3 regions of the Enterobacter asburiae genome follow, and region 1 is predicted to be linked to each of the others. Evidence: predicted binding sites of a transcription regulator. Region 1 holds the regulator's gene; each other region holds the start of a gene.
The links. Region 1 encodes PurR, which represses purine synthesis genes. Its sites were predicted from a motif close to CANGCAAACGTTTGCNTG; they were not measured.
Positions count from the first base shown of each region.

Region 2: a site for PurR is predicted at 2,765-2,782, ahead of gltS (sodium/glutamate symporter). Genes of this name have one in related genera too.
Region 3: a site for PurR is predicted at 3,759-3,776, ahead of ACJ69_RS03315 (amino acid aminotransferase). Genes of this name have one in related genera too.

Region 1 covers NZ_CP011863.1:1,022,539-1,027,850, reverse strand. The annotation lists gene sodB (superoxide dismutase [Fe]) at 1-388, shown strand, start outside; gene ACJ69_RS05075 (MFS transporter) at 427-1,593, opposite strand; gene cydH (cytochrome bd-I oxidase subunit CydH) at 1,757-1,846, opposite strand; gene purR (HTH-type transcriptional repressor PurR) at 2,144-3,169, shown strand; gene punR (DNA-binding transcriptional activator PunR) at 3,187-4,098, opposite strand; gene punC (purine nucleoside transporter PunC) at 4,213-5,312, shown strand, end outside.
Region 2 covers NZ_CP011863.1:3,452,314-3,457,625, forward strand. The annotation lists gene recG (ATP-dependent DNA helicase RecG) at 1-1,403, shown strand, start outside; gene gltS (sodium/glutamate symporter) at 1,406-2,608, opposite strand; gene xanP (xanthine/proton symporter XanP) at 2,834-4,225, shown strand; gene ACJ69_RS16705 (AsmA family protein) at 4,345-5,312, shown strand, end outside.
Region 3 covers NZ_CP011863.1:681,133-686,444, reverse strand. The annotation lists gene pncB (nicotinate phosphoribosyltransferase) at 1-375, shown strand, start outside; gene asnS (asparagine--tRNA ligase) at 542-1,942, shown strand; gene ACJ69_RS03320 (porin) at 2,549-3,655, shown strand; gene ACJ69_RS03315 (amino acid aminotransferase) at 3,840-5,030, shown strand; gene ACJ69_RS03310 (MBL fold metallo-hydrolase) at 5,079-5,312, opposite strand, start outside.

The DNA.
Region 1 (5,312 bases):
TAACAACGCGGCTCAGGTGTGGAACCACACCTTCTACTGGCACTGCCTGGCGCCGAATGCCGGCGGTGAACCTGCCGGTGAACTGGCTACCGCAATCAACGCCGCATTTGGCAGCTTCGCGGATTTCAAAGCGAAATTTACCGATGCAGCCATCAAGAACTTCGGTTCTGGCTGGACGTGGCTGGTTAAAGAGGCGGATGGCAAACTGGCTATCGTGTCCACCTCTAACGCGGGTACCCCGCTGACCACCAGCGCGAAGCCGCTGATGACCGTGGACGTGTGGGAACACGCATACTACATTGACTACCGCAACGCGCGTCCGAACTACCTGGAGCACTTCTGGGCACTGGTTAACTGGGACTTTGTCGCGAAGAACTTCGCCGCGTAAGAGACACGCAGAAGGGTTCGCCCTTCTGCGTTTTTGGTTTATTCCGCAGCGCAGGCTGCTTCAGGCTGTTTACGACCCGACATCATCACCAGCAGCAGGCCGAGCGCGGCAATAATCGCCCCCATCACCGGCACAAAGCTGTATCCCAGACCACCTGAAATCACGGCTCCACCGGCCGCGGCGCCCAGGGCATTACCCAGGTTAAACGCACCGATATTCACGGAAGATGAAAGTCCCGGTGCCTCATGCGCGACACGCATTACGCGCATCTGCAGCGGCGGCACCACGGCAAAGGTGGCGGCTCCCCAGACGACCATCGCAATCGCGGCCCCAAACTCATTACGCGCAAGCCACGGAATGGCAACCATGATGACAATCAGCAGGGTTAAGAAACCCTTCAGCGTCCCGCTCACGGAACGGTCGGCAAATTTCCCGCCGAGATAGTTGCCAATCGAGAAGCCCACGCCAATCAGCACCAGCATCGCGGTGACAAAGAGAGGCGTTGCGTGCGTGATGTCATGCAATACCGGTGAAATATAGGTGTAGAGGGTAAACATCGCCCCTGCCCCCAGCACGGTGGTGAGCAGCGCGGAGAGCACCTGCGGGCGCATTAGCACCGACAGTTCTCTGCGCACGTCAGGACGTTCCCCCGCGCTGCCTTTCGGCAAGGAGAAGAACAGCGCCACCATTGCAACCACGCCAAGCCCGGCAGTCGCCAGGAAGGACATACGCCAGCCGATCGCTTCCCCCAGCCAGGTTGCCGCAGGCACCCCGCCGATATTGGCAATTGTTAGCCCCATGAACATGGTTGCCACGGCGCTCGCCTGCTTGTGTTTTGGCACCACGCTGGCAGCAACGACCGACCCCAGCCCAAAGAACGCGCCGTGGTTAAGGCTGGTCAGAATGCGTGACAGCATCAATGTGGTGTAGTCCGGCGCAATGGCCGAAAGCACGTTGCCCAGGGTGAAAATCGCCATCAGGAATATCAGCGCATTGCGGCGCGCGCGATGAGAAAGCAAAAGCGTCATCAACGGCGCCCCGACCATCACGCCGATAGCGTAGGCGCTGATTAACATCCCTGCCGCAGGGATAGAGACATCTACGCCCCGGGCAATAACAGGCAGTAACCCCATCGGGGAGAATTCAGTGGTGCCAATCCCAAAAGCGCCAATCGCCAGGGCCAGCAGGGGAAAATTGATTTTCATGCGTCAACTCCGGATGCCGTGTCATGTGGTGACACAGAACAAAGAAGCGGAAAGCATGACATCAATCACAAAAAATGAGAAGTTAACAAAATGGCAAAAGATTTTTGCCAGAGAAGTAACAATCCGGGGAGTCGGGAGGGAGAAGGCTCTCCCTCCGCGTAAATCAGTGCAGCGCAGCCGTCAGACCGGCCGCAACAATCAGAGCCAGCACAACAACGGTGGTGAACAGCGAAAACTTAAGATCGGAACTCATCAATTTTTCTCCTTTTAATCCCCACACGAAAAGTGAGCTTGCTCATTTTTGCACAGATTACGTCAAAAATCTTCCTGGATTTATACTGATAACCACTTTACCTCTTCCCCTTTTCATCAAGATAGGACAAAATTCCACGCTAAATTTATTAGCGTACCGGCCATTGACCCCCTCCTGACGTCCCGTGTCGTTTTCCCGGCGTGCCGCAATTCAACATTGCGAGATAAGGGTGAGAGAAGGCAAACGTTTACCTTCAGGTTTTTCAGGAGCTTAGGATATGGTCTGGAGTGACATTTAATGGCAACAATTAAAGACGTAGCAAAACGCGCAAACGTTTCCACTACAACCGTATCACATGTAATTAACAAAACCCGCTTTGTGGCGGAAGAGACGCGCAACGCCGTCTGGGCAGCGATCAAAGAGCTGCACTATTCGCCAAGTGCGGTTGCGCGTAGCCTCAAGGTTAATCACACCAAGTCCATTGGATTGCTGGCGACCAGCAGTGAAGCGGCCTATTTTGCCGAGATCATTGAAGCGGTTGAAAAGAACTGCTTCCAGAAAGGCTATACCCTGATTTTGGGCAACGCGTGGAACAGCATTGAAAAACAGCGTGCCTACCTGTCGATGATGGCGCAAAAGCGCGTTGATGGCCTGCTGGTGATGTGTTCCGAGTATCCGGAGTCCGTGCTGTCGATGCTGGAAGAGTATCGCCATATTCCGATGGTGGTGATGGACTGGGGCGAAGCGCGCGCGGATTTCACCGATTCCGTTATCGATAACGCCTTTGAAGGCGGCTATATGGCCGGTCGCTATCTGATCGAACGCGGTCACCGCGAGATTGGCGTGATCCCCGGTCCGCTGGAGCGCAACACCGGCGCGGGCCGTCTGGCCGGTTTTATGAAAGCGATGGAAGAAGCGCTGATCAACGTGCCGGAAAACTGGATTGTGCAGGGCGACTTTGAGCCGGAATCGGGCTACCGCGCGATGCAGCAGATCGTCTCCCAGCCGCACCGTCCGACCGCCGTGTTCTGCGGGGGCGACATCATGGCCATGGGCGCGCTCTGCGCTGCCGACGAGCTGGGCCTGCGCGTACCGCAGGATATTTCCGTGATCGGGTATGACAACGTGCGTAACGCGCGCTTCTTTACCCCGGCGTTGACCACCATTCACCAGCCAAAAGACTCGCTGGGCGAAACGGCTTTCAACATGCTGATGGACAGAATCGTCAACAAGCGTGAAGAGTCGCAGTCCATTGAAGTTCACCCGCGTCTTATCGAACGCCGTTCCGTAGCGGATGGTCCGTTCCGCGACTACCGTCGTTAATCGCTTTACGGGGCCAGCTATGCTGGCTCCCGTAACCATTCCCGGTTCAGCGTTTCGCTGTCTCCCAGATAATCCAGCAGCCATGCCATCGCAGGCGAGACGTCATTTTGCTGCCAGGTGAGGCAGCAGGCCGCATCCGGGAACGGATTCTCCAGCGTCAGCTCAACCCACTCTCCGGTATCGATGCGCGGACGCGCAAAATGAACGGGCACCATCGCGACGCACAGCCCGGCGCTGAGGCACGTCGCCGACGATTCCCAGTCAGGGGCTACCACCCGCCGCTGGTTGTCCAGAAGCCAGGTGATACGCTTGGGCAACGAACGGGACGTATCCTCCAGCACCAGCGACGGCCAGTTGCGCAGCGTGTCATCGCTGAGCGGCCCTTCCATCGACGCCAGCGGATGATCGCTTGCCACCACGCATTTCCAGCTCAGCATCCCCATATCGCGAAAGGCGTAACGTCCCCCAACCGGGATCGCCTGCGTGGCCCCAATCGCCATCTCTGCCCTGCCGTCCGCCAGCGCATCCCAGACGCCGTTGAACACCTCCTGCGAGACCCGCAGCTCGACGTCAGAAAAATGACGATAGAAATCGACGATCATCTGCCGGGTGCGTTCCGGCTTAACGATATTATCCACGGCGATGGAAAGATGTCCCCGCCAGCCGTTAGCGATCTGCTGACACTGTTCGCGGGTGATCTGCATTTTTTTGATAACAGAACGCCCTTCCTTCAAAAACCACGCGCCTGCGGGCGTTAATTCCACATCACGATGCCGCCGTTCAAACAGCGGAACCGCTAGCCACTCCTCCAGCTGACGCACCGTGTAGCTGATTGCCGAAGGAACGCGGTGCAGCTCCAGTGCCGCACCGCTAAAGCTGCCGTTACGCGCAACAGCATCGACTACTTCAAGAGAATAATCTGACCACATTTTCTGCCTGCAAAATTTTTGAATGCACCCGCCAAATATTAGTGTTTCACAAGCGGCTTTGCACTCCCTACACTCAGCGCCAATGTATACCTGCCTCCTCAGGAGAATAAAATAATGCAACCCAGGAACGGTTTTTTAGTCTGGCTCGGCGGCTTAAGCGTGCTGGGCTTTTTGGCCACCGATATGTACCTGCCGGCGTTTGCCGCCATGCAGGAAGATTTGCAAACCCCGGCTGCCGCCATCAGCGCCAGCCTGAGTTTATTCCTCGCCGGCTTTGCCTTCGCTCAGCTGCTCTGGGGACCGCTCTCGGATCGCTTTGGTCGTAAACCGGTGCTGCTGCTGGGCCTGGCCATTTTTGCCGTGGGCTGCCTGGGGATGTTATGGGTACGCGATGCCACCTGGCTGCTGGTGCTGCGTTTTATTCAGGCCGTGGGCGTCTGTGCCGCGGCCGTGACCTGGCAGGCGCTGGTCACCGACTATTACCCGGCTAATCGCACTAACCGTATTTTCGCCACCATTATGCCGCTTGTGGGTCTCTCACCTGCCCTCGCCCCTCTGCTGGGCAGCTGGATCCTCGCGCATTTCGACTGGCAGGCCATCTTCGCCACGCTGTTTGCCATTACCCTGGTACTGATGCTGCCGGCGTTCGCCCTCAAGCCCGCGCATAAAAAAGAAGCGCATGCTGACGCGAAGCCGATTACCTTCACTTCCCTGCTCAGCACCAAAGCGTATCGCGGTAATGTCCTGATCTATGCCGCCTGCTCGGCAAGCTTCTTCGCGTGGCTCACCGGTTCGCCGTTCATTCTGCACGATATGGGCTACAGCCCGGCAGCCATCGGCCTGAGCTATGTTCCGCAGACTATCGCGTTCCTGGTGGGCGGGTACGGCTGCCGCGCGGCGCTTCAAAAGTGGGAAGGTCAGCAGATGCTGCCGTGGCTGCTGGTGCTGTATGCGCTGAGCGTCATCGGGACCTGGGCCGTTGGCTTTATTCCGGGTGCCGGTCTGGCCGAAATTTTGATCCCATTCTGCGTGATGGCCGTCGCGAACGGGGCGATTTACCCGATTGTCGTAGCCCAGGCGCTGCGTCCCTTCCCGCAGGCGACAGGCCGCGCCGCCGCGCTGCAGAACACCCTGCAGCTGGGGCTGTGTTTCCTGGCAAGCCTGGTGGTATCGGCGCTGATTGCCACGCCGCTCCTGACCACCACCAGCGTGAT
Region 2 (5,312 bases), 2.3 Mb from region 1:
AGGAATTACTGGCCCATAACCTGAGCATGCTGGCACTTCGTGCGGGCGCGCAGCGTTTCCACGCCCAACCCTTAAGCCCGCGTGATGAGCTCAAAGATAAGCTGCTGGCCTCTCTGCCGTTTAAACCCACCGGCGCGCAGGCGCGCGTCACCGCCGAGATTGAACGCGATATGGCGCTCGACGTGCCGATGATGCGCCTGGTGCAGGGCGACGTCGGGTCCGGTAAAACGCTGGTTGCCGCCCTGGCCGCCCTGCGCGCGATCGCCCACGGTAAGCAGGTGGCGCTGATGGCGCCGACCGAGCTGCTGGCCGAGCAGCACGCCAATAATTTCCGCGCCTGGTTTGCGCCGCTGGGGATTGAAGTGGGCTGGCTTGCCGGGAAGCAAAAAGGCAAAGCGCGCCTTGCACAACAGGAAGCTATTGCCAGCGGGCAGGTGCAGATGATTGTCGGCACGCACGCCATCTTCCAGGAGCAGGTGCAGTTTAACGGTCTTGCGCTGGTGATAATCGACGAGCAGCACCGCTTCGGCGTACATCAGCGTCTGGCATTATGGGAGAAAGGCCTGCAGCAGGGTTTCCACCCGCATCAGCTGATCATGACCGCCACGCCGATCCCACGCACCCTGGCGATGACCGCCTACGCCGATCTGGATACCTCCACCATCGATGAGCTGCCGCCGGGCCGTACGCCGGTCACAACGGTCGCGATTCCTGACACGCGCCGCAGCGATATCATCGACCGCGTGCGCAACGCCTGCACCCAGGAAGGGCGTCAGGCCTACTGGGTCTGTACGCTGATTGAAGAGTCTGAACTGCTGGAAGCACAGGCTGCCGAAGCAACGTGGGAAGAGCTTAAGCTGGCGCTGCCGGAGCTGAACGTGGGTCTGGTTCACGGACGCATGAAGCCCGCCGAAAAACAGGCGGTGATGCAGTCGTTCAAACAGGGTGATTTGCATCTGCTGATCGCCACCACGGTGATCGAAGTCGGCGTGGACGTCCCCAATTCCAGCCTGATGATCATCGAAAACCCGGAGCGTCTCGGCCTTGCCCAGCTCCACCAGCTGCGCGGGCGCGTCGGCCGTGGCGCGGTTGCGTCCCACTGCGTACTGCTCTACAAAGCGCCTCTTTCCAAAACCGCCCAGATGCGTCTGCAGGTGCTGCGTGACAGCAACGACGGTTTTGTGATTGCGCAAAAAGACCTGGAGATCCGCGGCCCGGGCGAACTGCTGGGCACGCGTCAGACGGGTAACGCGGAATTCAAAGTGGCGGATTTGCTGCGCGATCAGGCTATGATCCCCGAGGTTCAGCGCCTCGCCCGCCATATTCATGAACGCTACCCCGAACAGGCGGCAGCGTTAATTGAGCGCTGGATGCCGGAAACCGAGCGCTACTCCAACGCCTGATTTCAGGCAAACATCGGCAGCATCAGGTACAGCTTGATCACCAGCGCGTTGACGATATCAATGAAGAAGGCGCCAACCATCGGGACCACCAGAAACGCCATGTGCGATGGCCCGAACCGTTCTGTGATCGCCTGCATATTGGCGATAGCCGTTGGAGTGGCCCCCAGACCAAACCCGCAGTGACCCGCCGCCAGCACCGCCGCATCGTAGTTTTTGCCCATCATGCGCCAGGTCACGAACATGGCGTACAGCGCCATAAACAGCGCCTGTACCGCCAGAATCGCCACCATCGGCAGCGCCAGCGAGGCCAGCTCCCACAGCTTAAGGCTCATCAGCGCCATCGCCAGGAACAGCGACAGGCAGACGTTGCCGAGCACCGATACCGCCCGTTCAAACACGCGATAGAAGCCCATCAGCGCCAGACCGTTGCTCAGGATCACCCCGATAAACAGTACGCAGACAAACGTCGGCAGTTCAAACGCGGAACCCGCAAGCCATTGCGCAACCACTTTGCCCACGGTCAGACAGATGGCGATCGTCGCGATAGTTTCAATCAGCACCAGCGAGGTGATGCTGCGGCCAACGTCCGGCTTTTCGAAAGCGGTCGGCACCAGCTCATCATCCGGCCTGCCGTTTGGCGTGGTGGAGTGCTTCACCAGATACCGCGCCACCGGGCCGCCAATCAGACCACCCAGAACCAGGCCAAAGGTCGCACAGGCCATCGCCACTTCCGTCGCGTTTTCAAACCCGTAGCGCTCGATGAACAGCTTGCTCCACGCGGCCCCGGTTCCGTGACCGCCCGAAAGAGTAATCGACCCCGCCAGCAGCCCCATCAGCGGATCCAGCCCCAGCAGCGTCGCCATCCCGATGCCGATGGCGTTTTGCATTAGCAGCAGCCCCACCACCACAATCAGAAAGACGCCCAGCACCTTACCGCCCGAGCGCAGGCTTGCCAGGTTGGCGTTCAGGCCGATAGTGGCAAAGAAGGCCAGCATCAGCGGGTCTTTCAGGGACATATCAAAATCGATTTCCCAGCCCATGCTTTTTTTCAGTATCAGCAGGGCCAGCGCCACCAGCAGACCGCCGGCGACAGGTTCAGGAATGGTGTACTTTTTCAGAAAGGAAACACTGTGTACCAGCTTGCGACCAAGCAGAAGAACCAGCGTTGCGGCAACAAGGGTCGACAACGTATCGAGATGAATCATAAAAGGCTCCTGTTATGCGCGTGTTCCATACACACGCGGCGTTATCCTGGGCCGGGTTGCGCTCTTCATGAGCCCCCGGCGCAAAAAGTGTAATTTTTTTTCCCGACGCGTTGTAGAAAACCTGCTCACAGCAGCAGATTTTCTTCCCTTTTTTTGCTGGCAATCGTTTGCTTTTACCAGGTGGTCAGATAAAATGCCCGCTTTTCCACCGTGGGATTGCCGCCGATGTCCGTTAACACCATAGAGTCGCCCGATGCGCAACCGATTGCGCAGAAGCAAAATAGCGAACTGATTTACCGCCTTGAGGACCGCCCGCCGCTACCGCAAACGCTTTTCGCCGCCTGCCAGCATCTTCTGGCGATGTTTGTTGCGGTGATCACCCCGGCGCTGCTGATTTGCCAGGCGCTCGGCTTACCGGCGCAGGACACGCAGCACATTATCAGCATGTCTCTCTTCGCCTCCGGCGTGGCCTCGATTATTCAAATTAAAGCGTGGGGTCCGGTGGGGTCAGGTTTATTGTCGATTCAGGGCACCAGCTTTAACTTCGTGGCACCGCTGATCATGGGCGGTACGGCGCTGAAGACCGGCGGTGCGGATGTTCCGACCATGATGGCGGCGCTGTTCGGCACCCTGATGCTGGCCAGCTGCACGGAGATGGTCATCTCCCGCGTTCTGCATCTGGCTCGCCGCGTCATCACCCCGCTGGTTTCCGGCGTCGTCGTGATGATTATCGGCCTGTCGCTGATCCAGGTGGGCCTCACCTCCATCGGCGGCGGCTATGCCGCAATGAGCGACCATACCTTCGGCGCGCCGAAGAACCTGCTGCTGGCGGGTGTCGTGCTGGCGATCATTATTCTGCTTAACCGTCAGCGTAACCCTTACCTGCGCGTCGCCTCGCTGGTGATCGCCATGGCGGTGGGCTACCTGCTGGCGTGGGCGCTGGGCATGCTGCCGGAGAACACCGCGCCGACCAACAGCGCGCTGATCGTCGTTCCCACGCCGCTGTACTACGGACTGGGCATTGACTGGGGCCTGCTGCTGCCGCTGATGCTGGTCTTTATGATCACCTCTCTGGAGACTATCGGTGATATCACCGCCACCTCCGACGTCTCCGAGCAGCCGGTGTCCGGCCCGCTGTACATGAAGCGCCTGAAAGGCGGCGTGCTGGCGAACGGTTTGAACTCGTTTGTCTCTGCGGTATTCAACACCTTCCCGAACTCCTGCTTTGGCCAGAACAACGGCGTGATCCAGCTGACCGGCGTTGCCAGCCGCTACGTCGGTTTTGTGGTGGCGCTGATGCTGATCGTCCTCGGCCTGTTCCCGGCGGTAAGCGGCTTTGTGCAGCACATTCCTGAGCCGGTGCTGGGCGGCGCAACCCTGGTCATGTTCGGGACTATCGCGGCCTCCGGCGTGCGTATCGTCTCCCGCGAGCCGCTGAACCGCCGCGCGATCATGATTATCGCGCTGTCGCTGGCCGTCGGTCTGGGCGTTTCCCAGCAGCCGCTGATCCTGCAGTTTGCGCCTGACTGGGTGAAAAACCTGCTCTCTTCCGGCATTGCCGCGGGCGGTATCACCGCTATCGTTCTGAACCTCGTTTTCCCACCTGAGAAAAATTGATTTCTCTCACGGCAGGCAATAAATGCCTGCCGTGACATCTAATTACACCATTCCCGCCTTGAGGATTGCGCATAAATCGTGCATAACTCCCTTATGTGCGTTTTGCGGGATGGAAGACCATGAAATTTATTGGAAAGCTCCTCATCTATCTTCTGGTAGCCCTGCTCATTGTGCTGCTGGCGCTCTACATTCTGCTCCAGACCCGCTGGGGCGCGTCTCAAGTCAGCAGTTGGGTGACGGTGAATACCGACTACGAACTCAGTTTCGACAAGATGAATCACCGCTTTTCGTCGCCTTCCCACATCATTCTGGAAAACGTCACCTTCGGCCGGGACGGTAAACCCGCCACGCTGGTAGCCAAAAAAGTCGATATTGGCCTGAGCAGCCGCCAGATAACCGATCCGCTGCATATGGACACCATCACCCTGTTCGACGGCACGCTGAATCTCTCCCCCCAGACGGCACCGCTGCCTTTCCAGGCGGATCGCCTGCAGCTGAACAATATGGCGTTTAACAGCCCTAATACCGAATGGGACCTGAGCGCGCAGAAGGTCACAGGCGGCGTCAGCCCGTGGCAGCCGGAAGCGGGCAACGTGCTGGGGAACAACGCGCAGATCCAGATGAGCGCAGGCTCGCTGACCCTGAACGGCGTACCGGCCACCAACGTGCTGATCGAGGGCCAGCTTAACGGTAAGGAAGTGGTGCTAAAAACGATTGGCGCCGACATGGCCCGTGGCTCGCTTACCGGCTCCGCCCTGCGCAACGCCGACGGGAGCTGGATTATCGACACGATGCGCCTGAATGAAATTCGCCTGCAGAGCGATAAAACGCTGATGGCGTTCTTCGCGCCGCTGGCCACTATTCCCTCTCTGCAGATTGGTCGTCTGGACGTGACCGACGCCCGGCTTCAGGGCCCGGACTGGGCGGTGACCGATCTCGATTTAAGCCTGCGCAACCTGACTCTCAGCAAAGGCGACTGGCAGAGCCAGGAAGGCCGTCTGTCCATGAACGCCAGCGAGTTTATCTACGGCTCGCTGCATCTTTTCGACCCGATCCTGAATGCGGAGTTTTCCCCGCAGGGCATGGC
Region 3 (5,312 bases), 340 kb from region 1:
TACCAGGGGTTACGCCACGACTCCGGGGATCCGGTTGAATGGGGCGAGAAAGCCATTGCCCATTACGAGAAGCTCGGCATTGATCCGATGAGCAAGGTGCTGGTCTTCTCGGATAATCTCGACCTGGCGAAAGCGGTAGACCTCTATCGCCATTTCAATACCCGTGTGAACCTGAGCTTCGGGATTGGTACCCGTCTGACCTGCGATATTCCTCAGGTAAAACCTCTGAATATCGTCATCAAACTGGTGGAATGTAACGGCAAGCCGGTGGCGAAACTCTCCGACAGCCCGGGTAAAACCATCTGCCATGACAAAGCGTTTGTCCGCGCATTGCGTAAAGCGTTCGACCTCCCCTTGATCAAAAAAGCCAGTTAAGCGCTTACGGGAGCCTTTATGGCTCCCTTCTCCTTATTTATTTCTCAATTCTTCTCTTTTGACTGCGAAATTTACTTGTCTGATAGCGGATGGCAGGTAACATAGATATCCCCCCATAAGGGTGGACAAGTGTTTATTTTTTCCGACTATTAACAGAGAGAATATTATGAGCGTTGTGCCTGTAGCCGACGTACTCCAGGGCCGTGTCGCCGTTGACCAGGAAGTCACCGTGCGCGGATGGGTGCGTACCCGCCGAGATTCTAAAGCTGGCATCTCCTTCCTTGCCGTCTATGACGGTTCCTGCTTTGATCCTGTACAGGCCGTCATTAATAATTCTCTGCCCAATTACAATGATGACGTTCTGCGACTGACAACGGGTTGCTCCGTCATTGTTACCGGCGTGGTTGTGGCTTCACCGGGTCAGGGCCAGAGCTTCGAAATTCAGGCCTCTGCCATTGAAGTCACCGGCTGGGTTGAAGATCCTGACACCTATCCGATGGCGGCAAAACGCCACAGCATTGAATATCTGCGTGAAGTCGCCCACCTGCGTCCGCGTACCAACCTGATTGGTGCGGTGGCGCGCGTGCGTCATACGCTGGCGCAGGCGCTGCATCGTTTCTTCGATGAGCAGGGTTACTTCTGGGTGTCTACCCCGCTGATCACTGCGTCCGATACGGAAGGTGCCGGTGAGATGTTCCGCGTCTCGACGCTGGACATGGAAAACCTGCCGCGTACGCCTGAAGGTAAAGTGGACTATGACAAAGACTTCTTTGGTAAAGAAGCTTTCCTGACGGTATCTGGTCAGCTCAACGGCGAAACGTACGCCTGTGCGCTGTCTAAGATCTACACCTTTGGCCCAACCTTCCGCGCCGAGAACTCCAACACCAGCCGTCACTTGGCGGAATTCTGGATGCTGGAGCCTGAAGTGGCCTTCGCCGACCTGGACGATGTTGCGGGTCTGGCGGAAGCCATGCTGAAGTATGTGTTCAAAGCTGTGCTGGAAGAACGTCCTGACGACATGAAATTCTTTGCAGAACGCGTAGACAGCGATGCTGTGGCGCGTCTGGAGCGTTTCGTCTCTGCCGACTTTGCGCAGGTGGACTATACCGACGCGGTGGCGATCCTCGAGAAATGCGGTGAGACGTTCGAGAATCCGGTTTACTGGGGCGTTGACCTGGCGTCTGAGCACGAACGCTATCTGGCCGAGAAACATTTCAAAGCGCCGGTTGTCGTTAAAAATTACCCGAAAGACATTAAGGCCTTCTATATGCGCCTTAACGAAGACGGTAAAACCGTGGCAGCGATGGACGTACTGGCGCCGGGCATTGGTGAAATCATCGGTGGCTCTCAGCGTGAAGAGCGTCTTGACGTGCTAGACGCGCGTATGGAAGAGATGGGGCTCAACCCAGCTGATTACAGCTGGTACCGCGATCTGCGTCGTTACGGTACCGTACCGCACGCCGGTTTTGGTCTGGGCTTCGAGCGTCTGATTGCCTACGTTACCGGAGTTCAGAACGTACGTGACGTGATTCCTTTCCCACGTACTCCACGTAACGCCAGCTTCTAATCAGTACAAGACTAAAATGGCCAGCTTATGCTGGCCATTATTTTATTCTGTATTGTCAGTTTTCGTCAGCGTAAAGTCAGCATCTTTAAACCTTCACCCCGTCACAACCACTACCTGTTACGTTTTGTTTCCGCGAAATATCTAGCCACAAAAAATAAACCCCATTCTTATTGCGATTATTACATCCTCAAGCGATAGCACAAATTTCAACCGCTTTTACAGCCGTCCAGAAGTCTTTTTGGGGTCATAAGAAAAACAGAGTCGTTTAATATCTGTTTATACGAATCACCTTTATCTCAATTAATCATAAGAAATTCATATATATAGGATAGGTTTTGCCGTTTAATTCGCCAGGCTGGTCTGAAGTTTGAGGTGGTTCACAAAGTTCCCAAAAATACATATTTAGTTACACATAATTTCTTTTGGTTACTTAATCTTGAGAATTGTAGCACTTTCAGGCTAGCGAAACGCTTCGCCGAATGGAAAGATGCCTGTCAGATACATAAAGACACCAAACTCTCATCAATAGTTCCGGAAATATTTATTGACAGAATTTATTGACGGCAGTGGCGAGTGTCATAAAAAAACCAATGAGGGTAATAAATAATGATGAAGCGCAATATTCTGGCAGTGGTAATCCCTGCCCTGCTGGTAGCCGGTGCAGCTAACGCTGCAGAAATCTATAACAAGAACGGCAACAAACTGGACTTCTACGGTAAAGTTAACGCCGAGCACGATTTCGTGACTTCTGGTGATAACACCAACAATAACGACGCTACCTACGCGCAGATCGGTTTCAAAGGCGAAACTCAGATCAACGACCAGCTGACCGGTTACGGCCAGTGGGAATACCGTTTCCTGGCCAACCAGGCTGAAAATGGTGCTCAGACTAACAAAAACCGTCTGGCATTCGCTGGCCTGAAAGCGGGCGATGCTGGCAGCATCGACTACGGTCGTAACTACGGTATCGTTTACGACGTAGAATCCTACACCGATATGGCGCCGTCCTTCTCTGGTATGACCTGGGGCGGTAACTATGTTGATAACTTTATGACCAGCCGCAGCACCGGTCTGCTGACCTACCGTAACAGCAACTTCTTCGGTCTGGTTGACGGCCTGAGCCTGGGCGTTCAGTACCAGGGCAAAAACGACCGTACTGACGTTAAAACCTCTAACGGTGACGGCGTAGGCTACTCTCTGGGCTACGATTTCGGCGAAGGCTTCGGTGCAATCGCATCTTACAGCAACGCTAACCGTACTCTGAATCAGAAAGCTGACGGCGAAGGCGACAAAGCTGAAGCATGGGGTCTGGGTCTGAAATACGATGCCAACAACATCTACCTGGCGACCACCTATGCTGAAACCCGTAACACCACCCGTACCGGTTCTAACGGTGACGCTGGCTTCGCTAACAAAACGCAGAACTTCGAAGTTGTTGCTCAGTACCAGTTCGATTTCGGCCTGCGTCCAGCCATCTCCTACGTGCAGACCAAAGGTAAAGACCTGGCTGCCGTCGGTGGCTTCAGCGGTGGCGATGCAGATCTGGCTAAATTCATCCAGGTTGGTACCACTTACTACTTCAACAAAAACTTCAACGTGTGGGCTGACTACTACATCAACCTGCTGGACAAAGACTCCGACTACGCGAAAGCTGTTGGCGGTCTGAACGGCAACGACGATATGGCTGCTGTAGGTGTGACTTACCAGTTCTAATCAGAACACCACTTTGTTATATGCTTAATGAACAGGGCTTCGGCCCTGTTTTTTTATGGGTGACAGAAAATAATGGCGACTTTTGAAAAGCCGCACGCTTTTCGTCGCAAACGGTTGGCATTTTGTAAATCTACCGTTAACCTGATAGCGGATTTCACTTCTGTAATCACAATGGAACTTCGTCATGTTTGAGAACATTACCGCCGCTCCTGCCGACCCTATTCTGGGCCTGGCCGATCTGTTTCGTGCCGACGACCGCCCTGGCAAAATCAACCTGGGTATTGGTGTATATAAAGATGAAACCGGCAAAACTCCGGTACTGACCAGCGTTAAGAAAGCTGAGCAGTATCTGCTGGAAAACGAAACCACCAAAAACTACCTCGGTATTGATGGTATCCCTGAATTTGGTCGCTGCACTCAGGAACTGCTGTTCGGTAAAGGCAGCGAAATTGTGAGCAGCAAACGCGCTCGCACAGCACAAACCCCTGGCGGTACCGGCGCGCTGCGCGTTGCGGCGGATTTCCTGGCGAAAAACACCTCTGTTAAGCGCGTATGGGTAAGCAACCCAAGCTGGCCGAACCACAAGAGCGTGTTTAACTCTGCGGGTCTGGAAGTGCGTGAATACGCCTACTACGACGCAGCAAACCACTCTCTCGACTTTGACGGCCTGCTGGCGAGCCTGAGCGAAGCGCAGGCAGGTGACGTGGTGCTGTTCCACGGCTGCTGCCACAACCCAACCGGTATCGATCCGACGCTTGAGCAGTGGCAACACCTGGCGAAGCTGTCCGTTGAAAAAGGCTGGCTGCCGCTGTTTGACTTTGCCTACCAGGGCTTCGCCCGTGGTCTGGAAGAAGATGCCGAAGGCCTGCGCGCGTTCGCAGCCGTGCATCAGGAGCTGATTGTCGCAAGTTCTTATTCCAAGAACTTCGGTCTGTACAATGAGCGCGTAGGCGCCTGTACGCTGGTTGCAGCTAACGAAGAGACCGTCGATCGCGCGTTCAGCCAGATGAAATCGGTTATCCGCGCTAACTACTCTAACCCACCGGCACACGGTGCGTCTGTTGTTGCCACTATCCTGAGCAACGATGCGCTGCGCGCTATCTGGGAACAAGAGCTGAACGATATGCGTCAGCGTATTCAGCGCATGCGCCTGCTGTTTGTGAACACCCTGGCTGAGAAAGGCGCGGACCGCGACTTCAGCTTTATCATCAAACAGAACGGCATGTTCTCATTCAGCGGCCTGACCAAAGAGCAGGTTCTGCGTCTGCGTGAAGAGTTTGGCGTGTACGCAGTGGCCTCTGGCCGCGTGAACGTTGCTGGCATGACGCCTGACAACATGGCGCCACTGTGCGAAGCGATTGTCGCCGTACTGTAATTTGCGTCCATAAAAAAGCCTGCGTTATGCAGGCTTTTTTTATTCTGGTTACCAGACAGGCATCTCATCCTGAAGGAACGGATTATGGAGCCGTTCATAGCCCAGCGTCGACATCGGACCGTGTCCAGGGATAAACGTAACGTCATCACCCAGCGGCAATAACTTTTGTTTAATCGACTGAATCAGCTGGCCGTGATCGCCGCGCGGAAAATCGCTGCGTCCTACGCCACCTTTGAAGATCACATCGCCGGAAATCAGCAGACGGGACTGGTCATCAAAGAA